3 regions of the Streptomyces sp. W1SF4 genome follow, and region 1 is predicted to be linked to each of the others. Evidence: riboswitches for the same ligand, from Rfam matches in the RefSeq annotation. Region 1 holds a riboswitch; each other region holds the start of a gene.
What was found. A riboswitch is a leader RNA that binds a small molecule or an ion and turns the genes downstream of it on or off. The one in region 1 is predicted to bind cobalamin.

Region 1 (7,455 bases):
GCCCGTCTTCGCGGCGAGGGCGGGCACGGCCGGGTCGGAGAGGGTGCAGATCACCTCGTTGCCGGCGGGCAGCCGCTTGCGGGTGACGCCGCTGGCGACCATCTGCACGTCGCACAGGACCGGCGCGCCGGCGTGCAGGGCCGCGCGGGCCCGCAGGACGACGTCGGGGGTGTAGCCGAGGTCCTGGGGGAGGTCGGTCATGCCACAGGCGTGAATCATGCGCACCGCGACCTGGGCGACCGATGCGGGCAGCCCGGAGAGGTCCGCCTCGGCGCGGATCGTGGCAAAGGACTGGCGGTAGATCGCGGCGCCGTCCTTCTCGTACTCGAACACGGTGTACTCGCTCATTTCTTCACTGCGGTGCGGGTGGTGTGGTGGTGGTGCGTGCGGCCGTGAGGGCGGCCGCGAGGTCTGCGAACGGGGTGGGCCGGCCGTCGAGTTCGTACCCGTCGGGGGTGGCGACCAGGTCCACCCAGGCGGTGCCGCGCGGGTGCCCGCACCGGCGGGCGCACCCGGACCAGTGCACGGGCAGCGCGGCCGCGGAGTGGTCTTGTCCTACGACGGCACGCGCGTCGGCGCGCACGTCCGCGAGGGACTTGGCGCACCCGGGCCTGCCCGTACAGGCGGTGACGGACTGCCAGGGCCCGCCGGGCCCGGTCACCAGGCCGGCCGCCTCCAGCGCGGCGCGGCCGCCGGCGGGGCCGCGGGCGCCCGCGCCGGGCAGGACGACACTGCGCCACGGGGTGACGCGCAGCCCGTCGCCGGCGGCGTCGGCGACCTCGGCCAGCACCCGCCACTGGGCGGAGCCGAGCCGGCCGAGCGGGGGCAGCACGCACAGCGCGTCGCCGTGCACGCCGGGCCGGGGCGGTTCCGCGTGCGGCCAGGCCACCTCGGGCAGCCGGTCGGCGGCGATCCCCGCGGCGGCCAGCCGCAGGGCGAACTCCCCGTCATCCAGGGCGTGTCCGTCGGGCAGCTCGGCGACCCGCCAGGGCCGGGTCCCGGCCGCGTCGGCGGCGTCGAGGAAGTACTCGGCGGCCAGCAGCGCCGCCCTGGGCGCGTCGACCGCGGCCACCTCGACGGCCCCGGCCGCGGCTCCGAGCCGCACCAGCACCCGGTCGCCGCCGCGGCCGCGGCCGTCGCCGTCGCCGTCGCCGTCGCCGAGCACGGTCACGTCGGGGTCGAGGGCGGCGACGTCCCCGCGCCCGTCGTCAAGGGCGAACAGGAACCGCCCGGACAGGCCCGTCGCCCGGGCGCCGGCGCACAGCAGGCGGTCCAGCTCCCGGACCCCCCGCACGACGCGGGGCCCGCCCAGCGGGGAGGCGACGACGTTGCGCACCCGCTCGTGGGCGGGCGCGGGCAGCAGCCCGGCGCCGTCGAGGAGCTCCGCGAGGCCGGCGCCGCAGCCGTCGGCGAGGCCGCGCAGCTGGACGTTGCCGCGCGAGGTGAGTTCCAGGTGCCCGTCCCCGAACCGGTCGGCGGCGAGCCCGAGCACGGACGCCTGCGCGGTGGTGAGCAGCCCGCCGGGGATCCGGACGCGCGCCAGGTACCCGTCGTCGGCGGCGTGCAGCCGCAGCGCGCCGGGACAGGCGTCGCCGCGCTCGCGTATGGCGGGTTTGTCCCGCGACGCGGCGGAGGGGGGCTGGGGCATGGCCGCGAGCATACCCACGATTCCCCACCCCCGACCTGTGGCCGTCGCCACCCCGACCAGCACCTCCGCCCCACCACCCCCGGACCACCGGACCACGGCCCCGAGCCCCCCGCCCCCGACCCCCGGCACAGCCCCGAGGCGAGCCCGCGGCGCACCCGCGCGGGCCCCAGCCCCGAGGCGAGCCCGGGCCCCAGCCCCGAAGGGCCCCCGGGGCGCGGCCCCGGGGAACGGGCGAAGGGCCGGGCGGGGAGGAGCCCGCGCGGCGGGGCCCGCCCTCGGCTCCCGGCGCACCCGCCCCACGCGGGCCGTGCGGCACCGCCCCGCCCACCCCCACTCCCGGCCAGGGGAAAGGCCGCCTAAGATGACCTTCCGACGGGCCGTTCGGCCCGTCACCGCCGAGGACGGCGACATGGGAGGAAGCCCGGTGCGATTCCGGCGCGGTCCCGCCACTGTGAACCCCGCGGAGCGATCGGCCGGGTGAGTCAGGAACTCCCGCCGTCCTCACTGCCCGGGGCGCGGAAACCCCGAGGAAGGCCTGCCGCCGCATGATCCTGCTGCTGTCGACGTCCGACACCGATCTGCTCAGCGCCCGCGCCGCGAACGTCGCCGGCGGCCCCGTGCCGTACCGGTTCGCGAACCCCTCCCGCCTCCCCCTGGACGACCTGCCCGGTCTGCTCGACGGGGTCGGGCTGGTCGTCGTACGCCTCCTCGGCGGCCTGCGCGCCTGGCAGGAGGGCCTGGACGTGCTCCTCGCCGCCGGCCAGACCCGCCCGGTGGTCGTGCTGACCGGCGAACAGGCCCCCGACGCGCAGCTGATGGAGGCCTCCACGGTTCCGATCGGCATCGCCGCCGAGGCGCACCGCTACCTCGCGCACGGCGGCCCGGCCAACCTCGAACAGCTGGCGCGTTTCCTCTCCGACACCGTGCTGCTCACCGGCCACGGCTTCGAGCCCGCCGCCGCCTCCCCCACCTGGGGCGCCCTGGAGCGCCCGGCCACGGAGGCGACCGGCCCGCAGGTCGCGGTGCTGTACTACCGCGCGCACCAGATGAGCGGCAACACCGCCTTCGTGCACGCCCTCTGCGACGCCGTCGAGGCCAAGGGCGGGCGGCCGCTCCCCCTGTACGTCTCCTCGCTGCGCACCCCCGAGCCGGAGCTCCTCCAGGCCCTGTCCGGTGCCGACGCGATCGTTACCACGGTCCTCGCGGCCGGCGGCACCCGCCCCGCGACGGCCTCCGCCGGCGGGGACGACGAGTCCTGGGACGCGGGCGCGCTCGCCTCCCTGAACGTGCCGATCCTGCAGGCCCTGTGCCTGACGGGTTCGCGCGGCGACTGGGAGGAGAGCGACGAGGGCCTGTCGCCGCTCGACGCCGCCACCCAGGTCGCGGTCCCCGAGTTCGACGGCCGTCTGATCACCGTCCCGTTCTCCTTCAAGGAGATCGACGAGGACGGCCTGCCCGCGTACGTGGCCGACGCCGAGCGGGCCGCGCGCGTGGCCGGCATCGCGGTGCGCCACGCCCGCCTGCGGCACGTCGACCGCCGCGACAAGAAGATCGCCCTGGTCCTGTCCGCGTATCCGACGAAGCACTCCCGCATCGGCAACGCCGTCGGCCTGGACACCCCGGCCAGCGCCGTGGAGCTGCTGCGCACCCTCATCTCGCACGGCTACGACTTCGGCCCCGCGGCCGAGATCCCCGGTCTGGTCTCCGGCGACGGCGACGAGCTGATCCGCGCGCTGATCGAGGCCGGCGGCCACGACCAGGACTGGCTGACCGAGGAGCAGCTGGCCCGCAACCCGGTCCGCATCCCCGCCGCGGACTACCGGCGCTGGTTCGCCGAACTCCCCTCGGACCTGCGCGAGAGCGTCGAGGAGCACTGGGGCGAGGCGCCCGGCAACATGTTCGTGGACCGCTCCTCGAACCCGGACGGCGACATCGTCCTCGCGGCCCTGCGCCGCGGGAACCTGCTGATCCTGATCCAGCCGCCGCGCGGCTTCGGCGAGAACCCGATCGCGATCTACCACGACCCGGACCTGCCGCCCTCGCACCACTACCTGGCCGCGTACCGCTGGATCCAGGCGGCGTCCGAGGACGGCGGCTTCGGCGCCGACGCGATGATCCACCTGGGCAAGCACGGCAACCTCGAATGGCTCCCCGGCAAGAACGCGGGCCTGTCCGCCTCCTGCGCGCCCGACGCCGCACTCGGCGACCTGCCCCTGGTGTACCCCTTCCTGGTCAACGACCCGGGCGAGGGCACGCAGGCCAAGCGCCGCGTGCACGCCACCCTCGTCGACCACCTGGTGCCGCCGATGGCCCGCGCGGAGTCGTACGGCGACATCGCGCGCCTGGAGCAGCACCTGGACGAGTACGCCCAGATCAGCTCCATGGACCCGTCGAAGCTCCCGGCGATCCGCGCGCAGATCTGGACGCTGATCCAGGCGGCGAAGCTGGACCACGACCTGGGTCTGGAGGAGCGCCCGGACGACGACGGCTTCGACGACTTCCTGCTGCACGTCGACGGCTGGCTGTGCGAGGTCAAGGACGCCCAGATCCGTGACGGCCTGCACGTCCTGGGCGGCGCCCCGACCGGTGAGGCGCGGGTCAACCTGGTCCTCTCCATCCTGCGGGCCCGTCAGATCTGGGGCGGCACCTCCGCCCTGCCCGGCCTGCGCGAGGCCCTCGGCCTCGACGAGTCGGCGGCGACGCGCACCGCGGCGGACACCGTCGAGGAGACGGCGCGCGCGCTGGTGCAGGCGATGGAGGACGCGGGCTGGGACCCGGAGGCGGTGCCCTCGGTCGCCGCGGACCACCCGCGGGCCGTCGCGGACATCCTCAGCTTCGCGGCGAACGAGGTCGTCCCGCGCCTGGCGGGCACGACGGACGAGATCGCCCACGTCGTGCGGGCCCTGGACGGCGGCTTCGTCCCGGCCGGCCCGTCGGGCTCCCCGCTGCGCGGCCTGGTCAACGTCCTGCCGACGGGCCGCAACTTCTACTCGGTCGACCCGAAGGCCGTGCCCTCGCGGCTGGCGTGGGAGACGGGCCAGGCCCTGGCGGACTCGCTCCTGACCCGCTACCGCGCCGACCACGACGGCGAGTGGCCGGCCTCCGTCGGGCTCTCCCTGTGGGGCACGAGCGCGATGCGCACGGCCGGCGACGACGTCGCCGAGGCCCTGGCGCTGCTCGGCGTCCGCCCGGTCTGGGACGAGGCCTCGCGCCGCGTCACCGGCATCGAGGCGGTCCCGGCGGACGAACTCGGCCGTCCCCGCATCGACGTGACGCTGCGCATCTCGGGCTTCTTCCGTGACGCGTTCCCGCACGTCATCGGTCTCCTGGACGACGCGGTCCGGCTGGCGGCCTCGCTGGAGGAGCCCGCGGAGGCGAACTTCGTCCGGGCCCACGCCCAGGCCGACCTGGCCGCCCACGGCGACGAGCGCAGGGCCACCACCCGCATCTTCGGCTCCCGCCCCGGCACCTACGGCGCGGGCATCCTCCAGCTGATCGACTCCCGTGACTGGCGTACGGACGCCGACCTGGCGGAGGTCTACACCGTCTGGGGCGGCTACGCGTACGGCCGCGGCCTGGAGGGCCGTCCGGCGCGAGCCGAGATGGAGACGGCGTACAAGCGCATCACCGTCGCCGCGAAGAACACGGACACCCGCGAGCACGACATCGCCGACTCCGACGACTACTTCCAGTACCACGGCGGCATGGTGGCCACCGTGCGCGCCCTGCGCGGCACGGCCCCCGAGGCGTACATCGGCGACTCCACCCGCCCGGAGACGGTCAAGACCCGCACCCTGGTCGAGGAGACCTCCCGCGTCTTCCGCGCCCGCGTGGTCAACCCCAAGTGGATCGAGGCGATGCGCCGCCACGGCTACAAGGGCGCCTTCGAGCTGGCGGCGACGGTCGACTACCTCTTCGGCTACGACGCCACGACGGGCGTGGTCGCGGACTGGATGTACGACAAGCTGACGCAGACGTACGTCCTCGACCCGGCCAACCGCGCCTTCCTGGAGGAGGCCAACCCGTGGGCCCTCCACGGGATCGCGGAACGCCTCCTGGAGGCCGAGTCCCGCGGCATGTGGGAGAAGCCGGACCCGCAGGTCCTGGAGGCGCTGCGCCAGGTCTACCTGGACACGGAGGGCAACCTGGAGGGCGAAGCCGAGTAGGCGGACGCCCGTGCGAACGTCACCTGAAGCGGTGAACTCCCCCTCGTCCGGGAGGCGCCGCGGGTAGGGCAGTGCTGATCTCGTGCGGGGGCCGGAACGCCGGCCCCCGCACCTTGACGAAAGGCCGGCCCCGCAGTGACGCAGCCGTTCCGCCTGCCGGAGTTCTACGTGCCGTACCCGGCGCGCCTCAACCCCCACCTGGAGGAGGCCAGGGCCCACAGCAGGCGGTGGGCGCGGGCGTTCGGGATGCTGGAGGGGTCCGGGGTGTGGGAGGAGTCGGACCTCGACTCGCACGACTACGCGCTGCTGTGCTCGTACACGCACCCCGACTGCGACGCCGAGGCGCTGTCCCTGGTCACCGACTGGTACGTGTGGGTGTTCTTCTTCGACGACCACTTCCTGGAGATGTTCAAGCGCTCCCAGGACCGGGCCGGCGCGAAGGCCTACCTGGACCGGCTGCCCGCCTTCATGCCGATGGACCTGGCGGAAGGTTTCCCCGAGGCCTCCAACCCCGTCGAGGCCGGGCTCGCCGACCTGTGGGCGCGTACGGTCCCGGCCATGTCGGCGGACTGGCGGGAGCGGTTCTCGCTCTCCACGAGGAACCTGCTCGACGAGTCCATGTGGGAGCTCGCCAACATCGGCATCGGCCGGGTGGCGAACCCCCTGGAGTACATCGAGATGCGCCGCAAGGTCGGCGGGGCGCCCTGGTCGGCCGGCCTGGTCGAGTACGTGGCCGCCGAGGTGCCGGCGCGGGTGGCGCACTCACGGCCGCTGGGCGTCCTGCGCGACGCCTTCTCCGACGCCGTGCACCTCAGGAACGACCTCTTCTCCTACCAGCGCGAGGTGGAGGACGAGGGCGAACTCTCCAACGCCGTCCTGGTGCTGGAGACCTTCCTCGGCTGCACCACCCAGCAGGCCGCCGAGGTCTCCAACGACCTGATCACCTCCCGGCTCCAGCAGTTCGAGCAGACCGCGCTGACCGAACTCCCCCGCCTCTTCGCCGAACACGCCCTGACGCCCGCCGAGACCGCGGCCGTACTCGCCTACACCAAGGGCCTTCAGGACTGGCAGTCCGGCGGCCACGAATGGCACATGGCCTCCAGCCGCTACATGAACGAGGGCGCCCGGGCCACCGGCCGGACGACGCTGCCCTTCCTCCCCTCCGGGCTCGGCACCAGCGCCTTCGACCTGCGTTCCGCCTTCACCCGCCGCTCGATGGAGCTGCGCCGCCGCTCCTTCACCCACGTCCCGTACCAGAAGACCGGCCCGCTGCTCCTCCCCGACATCCGGATGCCCTACGAGCTGCGCCTGAGCCCGCACCTGGGACACGCCCGCGAGGGCTCGGTGGCGTGGGCGCGGCGGACGGGGCTGCTGGACGCGCAGCCCGGGGACCCGGGGTCGGCGATCTGGGACGAACAGAAGCTGCGCGGCTACGACTTCGCGCTCTGCTCGGCCGCCATCGCCCCCGCCGCGACCGCCGCGGCGCTGCTGCTCAACGCGTGCTGGCTGACCTGGGGAACGTACGCGGACGACTACTACCCCGTGGTGTTCGGGCGGACCGGCGACATCGCGGGCGCCAGGGCGGCCACCGCGCGGCTGGTCGCGATGATGCCGCCGCAGGACGGCGGTGCGGGGCCCGCG
Region 2 (7,455 bases), 750 kb from region 1:
TGTCATCCTGTCGACGCAGGAGCTGGCCAAGAAGATCAACTCCGCGGTCTTCCCGGGCCAGCAGGGCGGTCCGCTGGAGCACGTGATCGCGGCCAAGGCCGTCTCCTTCAAGGTCGCGGCCTCGCCGGAGTTCAAGGAGCGCCAGGAGCGCACCCTGGAGGGCGCGAAGATCCTCGCCGCCCGCCTGGTCCAGGACGACGTCAAGGCCGTGGGCGTGGACGTCCTCACCGGCGGCACCGACGTGCACCTGGTCCTGGTCGACCTGCGCGACTCGGAGCTGGACGGCCAGCAGGCCGAGGACCGCCTCCACGAGGTCGGCATCACGGTCAACCGGAACGCCATCCCGAACGACCCGCGGCCGCCGATGGTCACCTCGGGCCTGCGGATCGGTACGCCGGCCCTCGCGACCCGCGGTTTCGACGCCGAGGCCTTCACCGAGGTCGCCGAGATCATCGCGCAGGCGCTGAAGCCGGAGTACGACGCCGCCGACCTCAAGGCGCGCGTCTCGGCCCTGGCCGCGAAGTTCCCGCTGTACCCGTCGCTCTAGGCGCGGTTTCCGGGGCCCGGCCTTGTTCTCCACAAGGCCGGGCCCTTTCCATGACCGCAACCCGGCACCGGAACGCGATCCGGCTCACGCCTGACGGCCCCGTCCGGGAGGCGAACCGTTCATCTCCACGCGTTACGCTCGTCTGCCGGACAAAATCCGCAGATCCCCCTTCTTGATCACCACACCCCTGCCCCCTCCCCACCCCACGAGCAGACAAGGGAGTCCGCCAGTGGCCATCTCCGTCTTCGACCTCTTCTCCATCGGCATCGGCCCGTCCTCCTCCCACACGGTCGGCCCGATGCGCGCGGCGCGCATGTTCGTGACGCGGCTGAAGAAGGACGGCGTCCTCGCCCAGACCGCCGCCGTGCGGGCGGAGCTCTTCGGCTCCCTCGGCGCGACCGGCCACGGCCACGGCACGCCCAAGGCGGTCCTGCTGGGCCTGGAGGGCCACTCCCCCCGCACCGTGGACGTCGAGTCCGCCGACGACGAGGTGGAGCGCATCCGCAAGAGCGGCAAGCTGCGGCTGCTGGGCGCGGAGATAGGCGGTGCCCACGAGATCGACTTCGACGAGCCGAGCCAGCTGATCCTGCACCGCCGCCGCTCGCTGCCCTACCACGCGAACGGCATGACCCTCTTCGCGTACGACGCCTCCGGCGCGCCGCTGCTGGAGAAGACGTACTACTCCGTGGGCGGCGGCTTCGTCGTGGACGAGGACGCGGTCGGCGAGGACCGGATCAAGCTCGACGACACCGTGCTGAAGTACCCCTTCCGCTCCGGTGACGAGATGCTGCGCCTGGCGAACGAGACGGGCCTGTCGATCTCCTCCCTGATGCTGGAGAACGAGAAGGCCTGGCGCACCGAGGAGGAGATCCGCGAGGGCCTGCTGGAGATCTGGCGCGTCATGCAGTCCTGCGTCTCGCGCGGCATGTCCCGCGAGGGCATCCTCCCGGGCGGCCTGCGCGTCAAGCGCCGCGCCGCGTCCACGGCGCGCCAGCTGCGCACCGAGGGCGACCCGATGATGCACCGCAGCGAGTGGACGACGATCTACGCGATGGCCGTCAACGAGGAGAACGCCGCGGGCGGCCGCGTCGTCACCGCGCCCACGAACGGCGCCGCGGGCGTCCTGCCGGCCGTCCTGCACTACTACGTGAACTTCGTGCCCGGCGCGGACGAGGACGGCGTGGTCCGCTTCCTGCTGGCCGCCGGGGCGATCGGCATGCTCTTCAAGGAGAACGCCTCGATCTCCGGCGCCGAGGTCGGCTGCCAGGGCGAGGTCGGCTCGGCCTGCTCGATGGCGGCCGGTGCCCTCGCCGAGGTGCTGGGCGGCACCCCCGAGCAGGTCGAGAACGCCGCCGAGATCGGCATGGAGCACAACCTCGGCCTGACCTGCGACCCGGTGGGCGGCCTGGTCCAGATCCCCTGCATCGAGCGCAACGGCATGGCCGCCGTCAAGGCCGTCACCGCCGCGAAGATGGCGATGCGCGGGGACGGCAGCCACAAGGTCTCCCTCGACAAGGTCATCAAGACCATGAAGGAGACCGGCGCCGACATGAAGATCAAGTACAAGGAGACGGCGCGCGGCGGCCTCGCGGTCAACGTCATCGAGTGCTGATCAGCGACGTGCGCGCATGATCACCGGGCCCGTCCTCCCTCCGGGAGGGCGGGCCCTTCGCACGCCCGTGCTCCGCGGGCGCGGTGGCCGAAAAGAGGCCCTGCGGCCCGGTGGCTCGGGACCTTCGGCCCCGCGCCGCTCCCCCGGGCCGGGGATAGCGTGCCGGGAGGGGCGCGGGAAGGACCCACGCGCGACGAGAGGCAGCCGCCGATGGCCACCACCACCGAACACAGACTCCTGCCGCTGCGGCTGGAAGCCGCCCCCCTGTCCGTGCCCCTGACCGGCCGGTTCACCTACCGCACGGACCGCCCGTACGAGGTGGCCGTGGACTTCCGGGGCGCCGGGACGCACCTCGCCCGCTGGGTGTTCTCGCGGGAGCTGCTGCTCGACGGGCAGAACACCGCCACCGGCGAGGGCGACATACAGGTGTGGCCCCGCTGGAGCGGCTCGGAGCCGCGCGTCCTGCTCGGCTTCAGCAACGGCGAGCAGAGCTGCGTGGTCTCCGCCCGCGCCAAGGACGTGCGCGAGCTGTGCCGGCGGATGACGGAGCTGGTGCCGCGCGGGCAGGAGCGGCGCCACTACGACCTGGACGCCCAGCTGAGCGCGCTGCTGACGTTCTGACGCGGCGGGCGCACGCCCGCGGGAACCGGTCGCGGCCCGGCGCTGTCTTATGAGATGACAGGCAAGTCCCCGTCTCACGGAACCGGGGAGACATCATGCGTCACCCGCACCGCCGCCGGATCGTGGCCCTCGCCACGGGTGCCCTGCTCACCGCCGGGCTCGCGCTCTCCGCGTCGCCGGCCTCCGCAGCCACCACGACCACCCGCACCCAGACGCCGCTCGTCGTCAATGCCCGCTGGGGCGGGCACTGCACGTACGACCGGTTCGTGATCGACCTCCAGGGCTACGTGCCCCCGGTCACCGTCACTCCCGTGTCCGAGCTCGTCTACGACGGCTCGGGCAAGCCCGTCCCGCTGGCCGGGAAGTACTTCCTGGAGATCCGCCTGCACCCGGCCGCCGGGCACGACGACGCGGGGCAGAACGTCTACCAGGGGCCCAGGCTCCAGAAGATCTACCTCAGCAAGCTCAAGGGCATGGCCATGACCGGCGACTACGAGGGGTACGTGACCTTCGGCGCCGCCTTCGACACCAAGCCGACCTGGAACACCTCCGTCCTGCACTCGCCCGAGCGGCTCGTGCTGGACTTCCCGCACCCCAACACCTGCTGACCCGCTCGGGGCCCCGGAGCCGCCCGGCTAGCGGTGTTCGGGGTTGGGGAAGTCGAAACGGCAGCCGGCGTCCCACAGGGACCGCTGGTTGCCGTGGGCCGGCATGCCCCCGGCGCGCTTGAGGAGCGCCGCCAGGTGCATCAGGTTCCACGACATGAACGTGGTGTTCCGGTTGGTGAAGTCGTTCTCCGGGCCGCCCGAGCCCGGGTCCAGGTAGGAGGGGCCGGGGCCGGCCTCGCCGATCCAGCCCGCGTCGGCCTGGGGCGGGATCGCGTAGCCGAGGTGCTGGAGGCTGTAGAGGATGTTCATGGCGCAGTGCTTGACGCCGTCCTCGTTCCCCGTGATCAGCGCTCCGCCGACCCGCCCGTAGTAGGCGTACTGCCCCGCCCCGTTCAGCAGGGAGGAGCAGGCGTAGAGACGCTCGATGACCTGCTTCATGACGGAGCTGTTGTCGCCGAGCCAGATGGGGCCGCACAGCACCAGGATGTCGGCGTCCATGATCTGGCTGTACAGGACCGGCCACTGGTCGCTCTCCCAGCCGTGGTCGGTCATGTCCGGCCAGACGCCGGTGGCGATGTCGTGGTCGACGGCGCGGATCAGCGAGGTACGGGCGCCCGCCGATTCCATGACGGCCCGGCTCCGCGCGATCAGGCCCTCGGTGTTGCTGGTCTCGGGAGAGCGTTTGAGGGTGCAGTTGACGTAGACGGCGGAGAGGTCCTCGTACCGGGGGCTGTCGTCGGCGGCCATGCCCTCCACCGTGCCGGGCGTCCGGTGGGCCGGCCAGCGGGCCTGGCCCGTACGGGTGTGCCGGGAGCGGGCGGCCGGCCGCCGGATCGGTCCGGGTTGTGACGGTCCGTGCGGGCGACTAGGGTCATCTGGCCTTGGTGTTCGGGAAACCGGTGCAAGACCGGTGCGGCCCTCGCCACTGTGATCGGGAAGTCCGGCTCCACTCCCCTGCGGGAAGCCACTGGGCCCGCGCGGGACACCGCACGGCCCCGGGAAGGCGGAGCCAGGGCATCAGTACCCGTGAGCCAGGAGACCGGCCGGGGCGCGTCGTCCATCCACGAGGTGCTGGAGAGGTCTCCCAACCCATGCATATAGCCGAGGGGTTCCTGCCCCCTTTGCACGCGGCCGCCTGGGGCGCCGCGTCCGCCCCCTTCGTCGTCCACGGGGTCCGCGCGCTGACCCGCGAGGTGAAGGCGAACCCGGAGAGCACGCTGCTGCTCGGGGCGTCCGGTGCGTTCACGTTCGTCCTGTCCGCCCTGAAGATCCCCTCCGTGACGGGCAGTTGTTCGCACCCGACGGGGACGGGGCTCGGGGCCATCCTCTTCCGGCCGCCGATCATGGCGGTGCTCGGCACCATCACGCTGCTCTTCCAGGCGCTGCTGCTGGCCCACGGCGGACTCACCACGCTGGGCGCCAACGTCTTCTCGATGGCCATCGCCGGGCCCTGGGCCGGCTACGGGGTCTACCGGCTGCTGCGGAAGGCCGGCGCGCCGCTGATGGTGACCGTCTTCTTCGGCGCGTTCTTCGCCGACCTGGTCACCTACTGCGTCACCTCCGTCCAGCTGGCGCTGGCCTTCCCCGACCCGGCGAGCGGCTTCCTGGGCTCACTGGAGAAGTTCGCGGGCATCTTCGCCCTCACCCAGATCCCGCTCGCCGTCAGCGAGGGACTGCTGACGGTCCTCGTGATGCGGCTGCTGATGCAGTCCAGCACGTCGGACCTGGTCCGGCTCGGGGTCGCGAAGCTGACCGGCGGCAAGCAGGCGAAGCCGGAGGCGGCCCTCTGATGAGCAGGAACGCGAAGATCAACACCCTGCTGCTGCTCCTGGTCGCGGCGCTGGCCGTGATCCCGCTCGCGCTGGGGCTCGGCGACGGCAAGGAGGAGCCGTTCACCGGCGCCGACGCACAGGCGGAGGCGGCCATCACCGAGCTGAAGCCGGACTACGAGCCCTGGTTCGCCCCGCTGTACGAGCCCCCGTCGGGCGAGGTCGAGTCGGCGCTCTTCGCCCTCCAGGCGGCGCTCGGGGCGGGCGTGCTCGCCTACTACTTCGGCGTACGCAAGGGCCGCCGCCAGGGCGCGGCGCAGGCCCTCGCGCGGGCCGCGGCCGGGGCACCGGAAGCCGCCGGGGCACCGGAGGCCGGGCGGACCGGCCCGGCCCGGGAGTCGTAGGCGGTGCTGCCGATCGACGTGGCGGCGCACTCCAGCCGCTGGCGGGGCCGCCACCCCCTGGAGAAGGCCCTGCTGGGGCTCGGGCTCACGGTCACCGCGGTGTGCCTGCCGCCCTGGCCGGGCGGCCCGCTGGTGGCCGCCGCGACCCTGGCCGTGCTGCTCGGGCCGGCCGGCGTGGCCGGGCGGCAGCTGTGGCGGGCCTTCCGGGTCCCGCTGGGCTTCTGCGTGACCGGGGCGCTGCCGCTGCTGGTGTCGGTGGGCGGCCCGGACGGGTTCCTCGCCCCGGCCCCGGACGGGCCCCGGCACGCGGCGGAACTGCTGCTGCGCACCTCGGCGGCCTCCCTCGGGGTGCTGCTGTTCGCCTTCACGACGCCGGTCTCGGACGTGCTGCCGCGGCTGGTGCGGGCCGGGGTGCCGGCGCCCGTGGTGGACGTGGCCCTGGTGATGTACCGGATCGGTTTCCTGCTGCTGGACTCGACGGCCCGGGTCCGGCGCGCCCAGGCGGCCCGGCTGGGGCAGGCAGGCCGGGCGGCGGTGTGGCGCTCGCTGGCCGGGCTCGCGGCGACCTCGTTCGTCCGGGCCTTCGACCGCGCGGCCCGGCTCCAGGAGGGGCTGGCGGGACGCGGTTACGACGGCGCGCTGCGGGTGCTGGTGCCCGAAGCGGCGCTGTCGTGGCGGTTCCTGACGGGGTCCGCCGCCCTGCTGACCGCCCTGGTCGCGGGGACCCTCGTACTGAAGGAGCTGTGGCTGTGACCCCGTTGGTGGAGCTGGTCGGCGCGGGATACGCGTACGAGGACGGCCCGGCCGTGCTGTCGGGGGTGGACTTCGCCATCGCCGAGGGCCGTGCGCTGGTGCTGCTCGGCCGCAACGGCAGCGGCAAGACCACGCTGATGCGGCTGCTGAGCGGAGGCCTGCGGCCCGGCTCGGGGACGCTGCGGCTCGGCGGCGCCGAGGTGGCGTACGACCGCAAGGGCCTGGTCCGGCTGCGCGCCTCGGTGCAGCTGGTGGTGCAGGACCCGGACGACCAGCTCTTCGCGGCCTCCGTGGAGCAGGACGTGTCCTTCGGCCCGATGAACCTGGGGCTGCCGGCGGCGGAGGTCCGCGAGCGGGTGGACGGCGCGCTGGCCGCGCTGGACATCACCGCGCTGCGGGACCGCCCGACGCACCTGCTGTCGTACGGGCAGCGCAAGCGCGCGGCCATCGCGGGCGCGGTGGCCATGGCCCCGCGGGTGCTGATCCTGGACGAGCCCACGGCCGGGCTCGACCCGGACGGGCAGGAGCGCCTCCTGGACGTCCTCGCGGGGCTGCGCGCGGCCGGCACCACGGTGGTCATGGCCACCCACGACGTGGACCTCGCGGTGCGCTGGGCGGACGACGCGGCCGTGCTGACCCCGTCGGGGATCCGCACGGGCCCGGCGGCCGAGCTGCTCTCGGACCCGGAGCTGCTCGCGTCGGCGGGGCTGCGGTCGGCCTGGGCGCCGGTGGTCGCCGCGTTCCTGCGGGCGAAGGGGATGCTGGCGGACGGGGCGCCCGGGCCGCGGACCCCGCAGGAGCTCGCGGTGCTGGGCTCCTAGGATGGCCGCATGTCGCTGCCGCATGCCATTCTCACCGCGCTGATGGAGAAGCCCTCGTCGGGGCTGGAGCTGACCCGGCGGTTCGACAAGTCGATCGGCTACTTCTGGTCCTCGACGCACCAGCAGATCTACCGGGAGCTGGGGCGGCTGGAGGAGGCGGGGCTGATCCGGGCGCTGCCCAGCGAGGTGCCCGTGCGCGGGCAGAAGAAGGAGTACGAGGTGCTGCCCGACGGCCGCGCGGAGCTGACGCGGTGGGTGGACGAGAGCCAGGACCCGAAGCCGGTCAGGGACGCGCTGCTGCTGCGGATCCGCGCGGCGGC
Region 3 (7,455 bases), 810 kb from region 1:
TCCCAGAAGCGCTTGTGCGGGCTGCGGCCCATGGCGACGACCTCGCGGACGGTCAGCCCGAAGGTGCCGGTGGCGTCCTGCGGGACCACCGCCACGCGCCGGGCCCGTTCCCTGGCGCCGAGCGCGCCGGCGTCGGCCCCGTCGAGGAGCACCCGGCCGGCGGTGGGCCGCAGCGTGCCGTAGACGCAGCGCAGCAGGGTGGTCTTGCCGCTGCCGTTCGGCCCCACCACGCCGACCGTCTCGCCGGGGCGGGCGGTGAGGTCGACGCCGTGCAGCAGGGTGTGCCCGTCCACTTCGTAACGCAGGGCCTCGACGGTGAGTTCCGCCGGTCCGCGCGTCATCCCGCCACCCCCTCGGTGCGGCTGGTGCGGCGCAGCATCCACAGGAAGAACGGCCCGCCCACCAGCGCGGTGACCACCCCGACCGGGATCTCCTCGGGGGCCGCGGCAGTACGGGCGACCAGGTCGGCCAGGACCAGGAAGACGGCCCCGGCGAGCGCGGCCACGGGCAGCAGCGCGCGGTGGCCGGCGCCGACGGCCATCCGGGCGGCGTGCGGGACCATCAGGCCGACGAAGCCGATGGCCCCGCTGTAGGCGACGAGCACCCCGACCACGAGGGAGGCGAGCACGAACACGGCCGCCCGGAAGCGGCCGGTGTCCAGGCCGAGGGTGCGCGCGCCCTCCTCCCCCGCGAGCAGCAGGTCCAGCGGCCGGGCCAGGGCGGTGAGCAGGACGGTGCCGGCGAGCAGCGCGGCGGCCGGCAGGGCGAGTTCGTCCCAGCGGGCCCCGCCGAGGCCGCCCAGGGTCCAGAACAGGGCGGTGCGCAGCTGGTCGGGTTTGGCGGACAGGACGAGGACCAGGCTGGTCAGCGCGGAGAGGACGTACTGCACGGCGACCCCGGCCAGGATCAGCCGGCCGGTGGTCATGGTGCCGCCGCGGCGGGCCAGGGCGTAGACGGCGACGAGCGCGGCCAGGGACCCGGCGAAAGCGGCGGCCGGCAGGCCGAGTCCGCCCGCCGCCGCGGCGCCCGCGCCGGACACGATGACCAGCACCGCGCCCGCCGAGGCCCCGGAGGAGGCTCCGAGCAGGAAGGGGTCGGCGAGCGGGTTGCGCACGAGGGCCTGGAGCACGGTGCCGGTCACGGCCAGTCCGGCCCCGACGACGGCTCCGAGCAGGACGCGCGGCATCCGCACGTCCCACACGATGGAGGCGAAGGCCCCGCGCGCGCCGGGGCCGCCGAGGACGATGTCGAGGACCTGGCCGGGCGGTATCCGTACGGGTCCCAGGGCCAGCCCGGCCACCATCGAGACGGCGAGCGCGGCGGCGAGCAGCACCAGCGACAGCCCGCGCCTCACGGGGCGTCGGGGTGCAGCTGGCGGCCGAGGGACTCGACGGCGTCGGCGACGCGCACGCCGAGCACGGCGGAGGAGAGCGGCAGCACCACGAACCGCCGGTTCTTGACGGCGGGAACCTCGGCCAGCGCCGGGTCGTTCACCAGGCGCTGCTTCTTGGCCTCGACGGTGGTGCCGCCGTAGTCGTAGATGAGGACGACCTCGGGCGCGCGCTCGATGACCTTCTCCCACGGCACGTCGCCGAAGGTGTCCTTGAGGTCGGCGAACGCGTTCGTGCCTCCGGCGAGGGAGACGATCTCGTTGCCGATGCCGTTGCCCCCCGAGGTGAAGGCGGAGGCCTCGCCGGAGTCGTAGACGAAGACGGACGGCCGGGGCCGGTCCTTCACCCGTGCGGTGACGGCGTCGACGCGCCGCTGCTCCTCCCGGACGAGTTCCTCGCCCCGCTCGGGCACGCCGAAGGTCCGGGCGACCTCGGTGATCTCGGTCTTGAGCTGTTCGAGCCCGACCGGGCCCTGGGTGCAGTACTCCACGCTCAGCCGTGACCCGATGCCGGCCTTCGCCAGCGCGTCCCGGTCCCGGCCCTGCCCCTTGTCGAAGGCGCTGGCGTAACCGCCGTACACGAAGTCGGGGTTGGCGCCGAGGAGCACTTCCTTCGAGGGGTACTCCTTCGCCAGCACCTTGATCCGGTCGTAGGCGGGCCGGTAGGCGGGCAGCACGGAGTCGTCGAGATAGGCGGTCCCGGCCATCCGGTCCTGCAGCCCGAGGGCCAGCATGAGTTCGGTGGCGTGCTGGTTCATGGTGACGGCGCGCTCGGGCGGCGCCTGGTAGGTGCTGCTGACACCGCAGTTGGTGACGGTGTACGGGAACCCGGGCGCGGCCTGCGCCCCGCCCCCGGACCGCTCGGGCCCGGCGGGCCCGCCGCAGGCGGCGAGCGGCACGACGAGGGCGAAGGGCAGGAAGGAGCGCACGGCGGCGCGGACACGCGACATGGTGAGGCCTCTCCGGGGGATCCTCGTCCCCGGTCGAAGTGAAGAGGCGGTGCGTCAGTGTCTGACTCCCGGCCCCCACGCACGCGCACGCGGCGACCGGTCACAGTGGCGGGACCGCACCGGATTCACACCGGTTTCCTGTCCTGCACCGCCGGGACAACCCGGCCAAGTCTGCCAGACGCGGCCTTTGCACCCGGAAGGGGTGGTGGCGGACTCAGGAGAGCGGCCGTCCCCCGTCGCGGAGGAGTTGGTTGTCGGAGAGGTTGTCCGCCCTCTCCCGCAGCAGAGCCCGGCGTTCCGCGGACAGGTGCCAGACGACCTCCGCCTTCCTCATTTCCGGGAGCTGCTTCAGCTCCCTGTAGCCGGCCTCGACGTCGTAGGTTTCGAGGGTGCGGGCCACGCCGTGGGCCCACCGGGAGTCCCAGACGGCGGCGGCTTGATGGCGTGGAAGGGACTCCAGCAGACGGTCGGCGTCGATCGTCGACACGACGAGCGCGGCCGCCAGATGACGGTGGACGTGATGGGCCCTGCCGCTCAGCTCATCCGCCAGCAGCATCCCGGAAACGCGTTCCACGAGGGGGCCCTCCTGGTAGCGCTGGAGGAGGTCGGCCAACCGCCGGTCGTCCGTGTACCGGAGGAGACCCGCCCGGGTGTCGGGCGAGAACGCCTCGTAGATGCCGAAGCCGATGTCGGAACCGGTGACCAGCTCGACCAGCCGCTGCGGCCGCAGCGCGCTCAGCACGTCGGCGACCTGTGGCAGGCCGACGCCCTGGGCCGTACACAGGAGGCGCAGCTCCTCCGGCGGTTCCCACAGGGCGACGACGGCAGTCGTGAGGAACTCGAGGGGCATGTGGTCGAGGAGCGCGAGCCGGGCGCTCGGATTGCCGATCAGGAGCCAGGTGACGAACTCCCGGTCGGCCACTGCCCGCAGGACACGTGCGGCCGTCTCGGGCGGCATTCCGCCGGATGACAGCAGCGTGGTCATGACGTCGGTGGGGAGACGTGTGGCGAAACACTCCAGGACGTCGGGCTGGAAGGTGAAGTTCCCTCCTTCGCCGAGTTCTCCGATCAGTCGGAGCGTCTGTTCCAGCGTCAGCCTGGAAAGAAGACCTGTACACCACGCTTGCGGGGCCGCCAGCGCGAGGCGCCTGGCGCTCACCGCGTCCATGGCAAGGAGCCGTTCGACGGCGAGCAGCTCGTCGATGGACACCAGGACGTCCACTGCGGCTGACGACTCCAGGAGCGCCATCCGCGCCGCCGCCGGCCCGGTTTCCATGGCCGCGATGACCGAGGCGCGCTCCTCCGGGGACATCTCGACGAGCATCTCGGCCGCCTTGGAGACCGGCAGAGTAGCCAGCTTCCGGGCTGTCACCTCGACGGGGTCCCGTCCGATGAACATGTTTCCCTGGGCGACCTGGTAGACGCGGCTGTTGTCGGCCGCCTCGATGTTGACGCTGATGCTGCGCGATTCTTCCGTGTTCATGATCCTGAGATGTGCATTTCGCCTTGGCCGAGTTGGTACACGCGCGCTTCGCCGGACGCCTTTGCGACCTGGCGGACGTCGCCGCTCCAGGTCTTGTGCGTCGAGGCCCCGTCCTCGTTCAAGGAGGCGACGATATTGCGCAGCTCCTCGGCCACCGCTTCCCTCGCCGCTCCCGCCCGGGACTCCAGCAGGTCCTCAAGGCGTGCCTGCCAGCTCCCTTCCTGCAGGATGCGGACCCGGGCGGACTGTTCGGGCAGGGCGTCGGCGATCAGCTGCGCCGTCCGTTCGAGCCGCTGCAGTTCAGCGGCGGCCCGCTGGGCGTCGCCGTCGCCCATCAGGGTCGCCAAGCGGTGCCGGAGGCTCGCCCAGGCATCGGTCCCGGCAGCCTGGACCACTGCGGTACTGCACGACGCGGCCACCGCCGCCAGCGCCTCTGTCAGCATGCTTCCTCCCCGACGATCGCGTGGACCACGCAATGTACCGATCGGCGGCGCTGCGGGTGCCTCGATCCGTGGAAGTGAACTCTGTCGACGGACGAACGGGCCTCGGGTGGACCTCCGGCTGGGCGAGCGCCCGCGGTTCAGCCGTCGGACAGGCCGTCCGTCCACGGCTTTGGCTCGAGGGTGAACACGTGGCCCGGCCCGACTTCCCAGGAGCGGGGCGGGCGTTGGCCTCGGAGGTAGTTGAGCGGTGTTCTGAGGAGGCCTCGTCCCTCCATCACCCGGCGTGCCTGGTCCATGAGGCCGAGCGGAACGGCGGCCGCGTCGGTGTCCTTGAACTCGTGCAGGAGGACGATGCCGGCCCGATGGAGGTAGTCGATGGCCCTGGCGTACTTGCGCGTGTCGTAGTAATGCCGGCCGATCCTGCCGCAGACGGCGGCATGGGCACGCAGGTTCCCCGATTGCTCCAGGAGATCGGCGGCCCTCTGCAGCATCCGGAGGGCCTCGCGCCGTCGGCGGGCCGTTCCGTCGATCAGGCACTCGCCGGCCCCCCGGAGCGCCGCGCCCTGGAGGCCGGGGTTCTCTGCGTCTTCGGCCAGCTGCAACGCGCGGTTGTAGTAGGGCAGGGCCTCTTGCGGTGGTCCCGCGAAGCGCAGGAGTTCACCGAGGGAGTTCAGCACTTCTGCCTCGCCGTCCAGGTCCCCGCGCTGCCGGTACACCTTGATCGATTCCGTGTAGGCGTGCCGAGCGGCATCGAGCTCGTCGGCAGCGGCCAGCGTGTCGCCGGCGTTCTTCAGACACATGGCTTCGAGGCGGGTGTCTCCGAGCGCGAGGAACTCTGCGGCCACCTCCCGGTAGATGACGTAGGCCTGCTCGAACTCACCTCGTTCGTAGTGGATGCTGGCGATGTTGCCGAGGGTTTTGGCGCGGCCCGGCCGGTCGTCCAGTGCGGCGAAGATGTCGTGGGCCTGCGTGTACTGTCCCAGCGCCTCATGGTGCCCGCCCAGTTTCCGAAGCCAGCCGCCTCGGACGTTCAACAGCTCCGCCTCGGTCGTGCGGTCGCCCGCACGCCTGGCCGCGCCCACTCCCGCCTTGGCGCAGGTCGCCAGCTCGTCGAAGCGGTGATGGTGCAGCAGGAGCTGGCACACCGGGAGGGCGAGTTCCGCGGCGTGCCGGTCGAGGCCGGCCGACACGGCCATGTCCACGCCCGGGACGAGGTTGGGGCATTCGGCCTCGAACCTCTCCCGGGATGCCTTGCGTCCCGCACGCAGGTGGAGGGCGGAGCCCTCGCCGTTCGTTTCTTCGACGGCGATCCGGGCGATCCGCGCGTACTCGTCGAGCAGCCGCCGCTGCGCCGCCTCCCGGACGGCCTGCGGGAGCCGTCGGGCCAGGGCTGTGGCCTCGCGGCGGGCGTGGGGGTGCAGTCGCCAGCGGTCGCAGCCGACCCGCTCCTCCGCCACGAGGTGCGCCCGGGCGAGAGCGGCGAGCCGGGAGCGGATGTCGTCCCGGTCCGGACCGGCGAGGTGGGCCGCCTGTCGCGACGTGATGTTCGGACCGGGCACCAGACCGAGCAGGGGGAGCAGTTCCGCGGCTTCGGGGCCGAGGCGCAGGTAGGTCTCGTCGAAGCCGCGCCGCAGGGGAGCCAGCAACGGCCCGTCCGGGGGGCCGCCCTCCGTGTAGGAGTCGAGTGCTTTGGTCAGGTCGCCCAGGAGTTCCTCTGCGGTCAGCCCGCCGTCCTGCGAGAAATGGTGCGCGATCTCCGTGATGGCAGCGGGCAGGAGCCCGCTCAGCTCCAGCAGGCCGTGGAGATGGTTCATCTCCGTCGACGTGAGGGACTCGATGGAGCCGATGCGGGAGAGGCCCCGCCGCTCGACGGCGTAGTGCAGCAGCAGGAACGAGTCGGCCGCGTCCAGCGGCCCCGTCACCACGGTGCGTGCGCCGGCGATCGGCAGCAGTTCACGGCTGGTGACCAGGAGCCGGTGCTCACCGCTGCCGGGGAGCAGCACGTCCACCTGGTCGGGCCGAGAGGCGTTGTCCGCGACCACCAGGACCGGACCGCGAGCGACGGCCCGGTCCTGGAGCAGGGAGCGGTAGAGGGATGTGCGGTCGGCGTCTGACCCGCCCATTTCAGCCGAGTGCCGCAGGCCGAGCGAGAAGAGGGCCGAGGCCAGTGCCTGACCGCGACTGAGGGGCCGGCCGTCGTCGTGCTCCAGGTCCACGAAGACGACGCCTCCGGTGAAACGCCCCCTCTGCAGTGCCTGCCGGGCGGCAGCCGTGGCCAGGGCCCGCTTGCCGGAGCCGGCGAACCCGGTGATCAGCGCGATGTTGGTGAAGCTGGGCCCCTCGGGCGCGGCAAGGAAGAACTCGCTCAGGGCGTCGAGCTGCTCGGCGCGCCCGACCAGGTACGCGGGTGCCGCCGGCAGAGCGGCCATGGCAACCGGGGCGGGCCCGTCGAACACGATCATGTCGCCGCCGGCCACGAAGGCTTGGCCCGTGCCGCTCACGTTGGTGGTGAAGTGCATACCGGCCCCGACCGGTTCGGGCTCCTGGTTCACCGGCCCTCGATCCGCGCCCGCGTTCCGACGGTGACGTGCATGATGCCCTGACCGAGCTGGTGGACGGTGCCGTGGTCTTCCGCCACCGCCTTCATGGTCACGTCGCAGGTATACGACGGCTCCCGATCGGCGGCCGACAGGAGAAGGCCGTCGGCCACGAGCATCCGCAGCTCGGCGGCCGGCGCGGGCCCCGCCGCCAGGAGCGCCCGGAACTGCATCTGCCAGGCTGTGACCGCCGTGCGCCGGGCCGCCAGGTCGGCGGCGGCGCCGGACGTGAGGAGTTCGTCGCGCATCCCGGCGAGCCCGCTCTCGACCATGGGGGCATCCTCCCGGCGGTACCGCCGCCACAGCCACACCACTGCGGCGCAAACACGCTCCCAGTTGCCGGAGGGCACCTGCTGTACGAGCAAGGTTCCCGCCCTGTCGGCGAGGTCGAGCGCTTCCGGGTCCAAGGCGTCCCCCCACAGGCAGGCTCATGGCGTCAGCAGAGGAGCATAGGGACGCGCGTGGCCCTCCGTGAGGAAATCGCCCTCTTCGCCCTCCTGCGGGGCACGCCACCGGATTGTCCCCACCCTGTCCCCAGGAGAAGACAAAACGGGCTCCGGGAGTGTTCTCCCGGAGCCCGCTGTACGTGAGA

Region 2: linked by a shared signal. The riboswitch ahead of D1J60_RS24745 (energy-coupling factor ABC transporter permease) and the one ahead of cobN (cobaltochelatase subunit CobN) in region 1 are both predicted to bind cobalamin.
Region 3: linked by a shared signal. The riboswitch ahead of D1J60_RS31755 (ABC transporter substrate-binding protein) and the one ahead of cobN (cobaltochelatase subunit CobN) in region 1 are both predicted to bind cobalamin.

The regions. Positions count from the first base shown of each region.
Region 1 covers NZ_CP034350.1:6,024,690-6,032,144, reverse strand. Annotated here, with positions in the region: gene D1J60_RS28155 (precorrin-8X methylmutase) at 1-348, opposite strand, end outside; gene D1J60_RS28150 (cobalamin biosynthesis protein CobG) at 353-1,648, opposite strand; cobalamin riboswitch at 2,004-2,161, shown strand; gene cobN (cobaltochelatase subunit CobN) at 2,194-5,814, shown strand; gene D1J60_RS28140 (germacradienol/geosmin synthase) at 5,950-7,455, shown strand, end outside.
Region 2 covers NZ_CP034350.1:5,274,712-5,282,166, reverse strand. Annotated here, with positions in the region: gene glyA (serine hydroxymethyltransferase) at 1-547, shown strand, start outside; gene D1J60_RS24765 (L-serine ammonia-lyase) at 777-2,159, shown strand; gene D1J60_RS24760 (SsgA family sporulation/cell division regulator) at 2,370-2,780, shown strand; gene D1J60_RS24755 (hypothetical protein) at 2,876-3,388, shown strand; gene D1J60_RS24750 (flavodoxin family protein) at 3,416-4,135, opposite strand; cobalamin riboswitch at 4,254-4,451, shown strand; gene D1J60_RS24745 (energy-coupling factor ABC transporter permease) at 4,480-5,178, shown strand; gene D1J60_RS24740 (energy-coupling factor ABC transporter substrate-binding protein) at 5,178-5,561, shown strand; gene cbiQ (cobalt ECF transporter T component CbiQ) at 5,565-6,314, shown strand; gene D1J60_RS24730 (ATP-binding cassette domain-containing protein) at 6,305-7,135, shown strand; gene D1J60_RS24725 (PadR family transcriptional regulator) at 7,145-7,455, shown strand, end outside.
Region 3 covers NZ_CP034350.1:6,836,620-6,844,074, reverse strand. Annotated here, with positions in the region: gene D1J60_RS31765 (ABC transporter ATP-binding protein) at 1-341, opposite strand, end outside; gene D1J60_RS31760 (iron ABC transporter permease) at 338-1,303, opposite strand; gene D1J60_RS31755 (ABC transporter substrate-binding protein) at 1,351-2,340, opposite strand; cobalamin riboswitch at 2,376-2,519, opposite strand; gene D1J60_RS31750 (hypothetical protein) at 2,555-3,823, opposite strand; gene D1J60_RS31745 (hypothetical protein) at 3,820-4,266, opposite strand; gene D1J60_RS31740 (tetratricopeptide repeat protein) at 4,404-6,818, opposite strand; gene D1J60_RS31735 (hypothetical protein) at 6,815-7,135, opposite strand.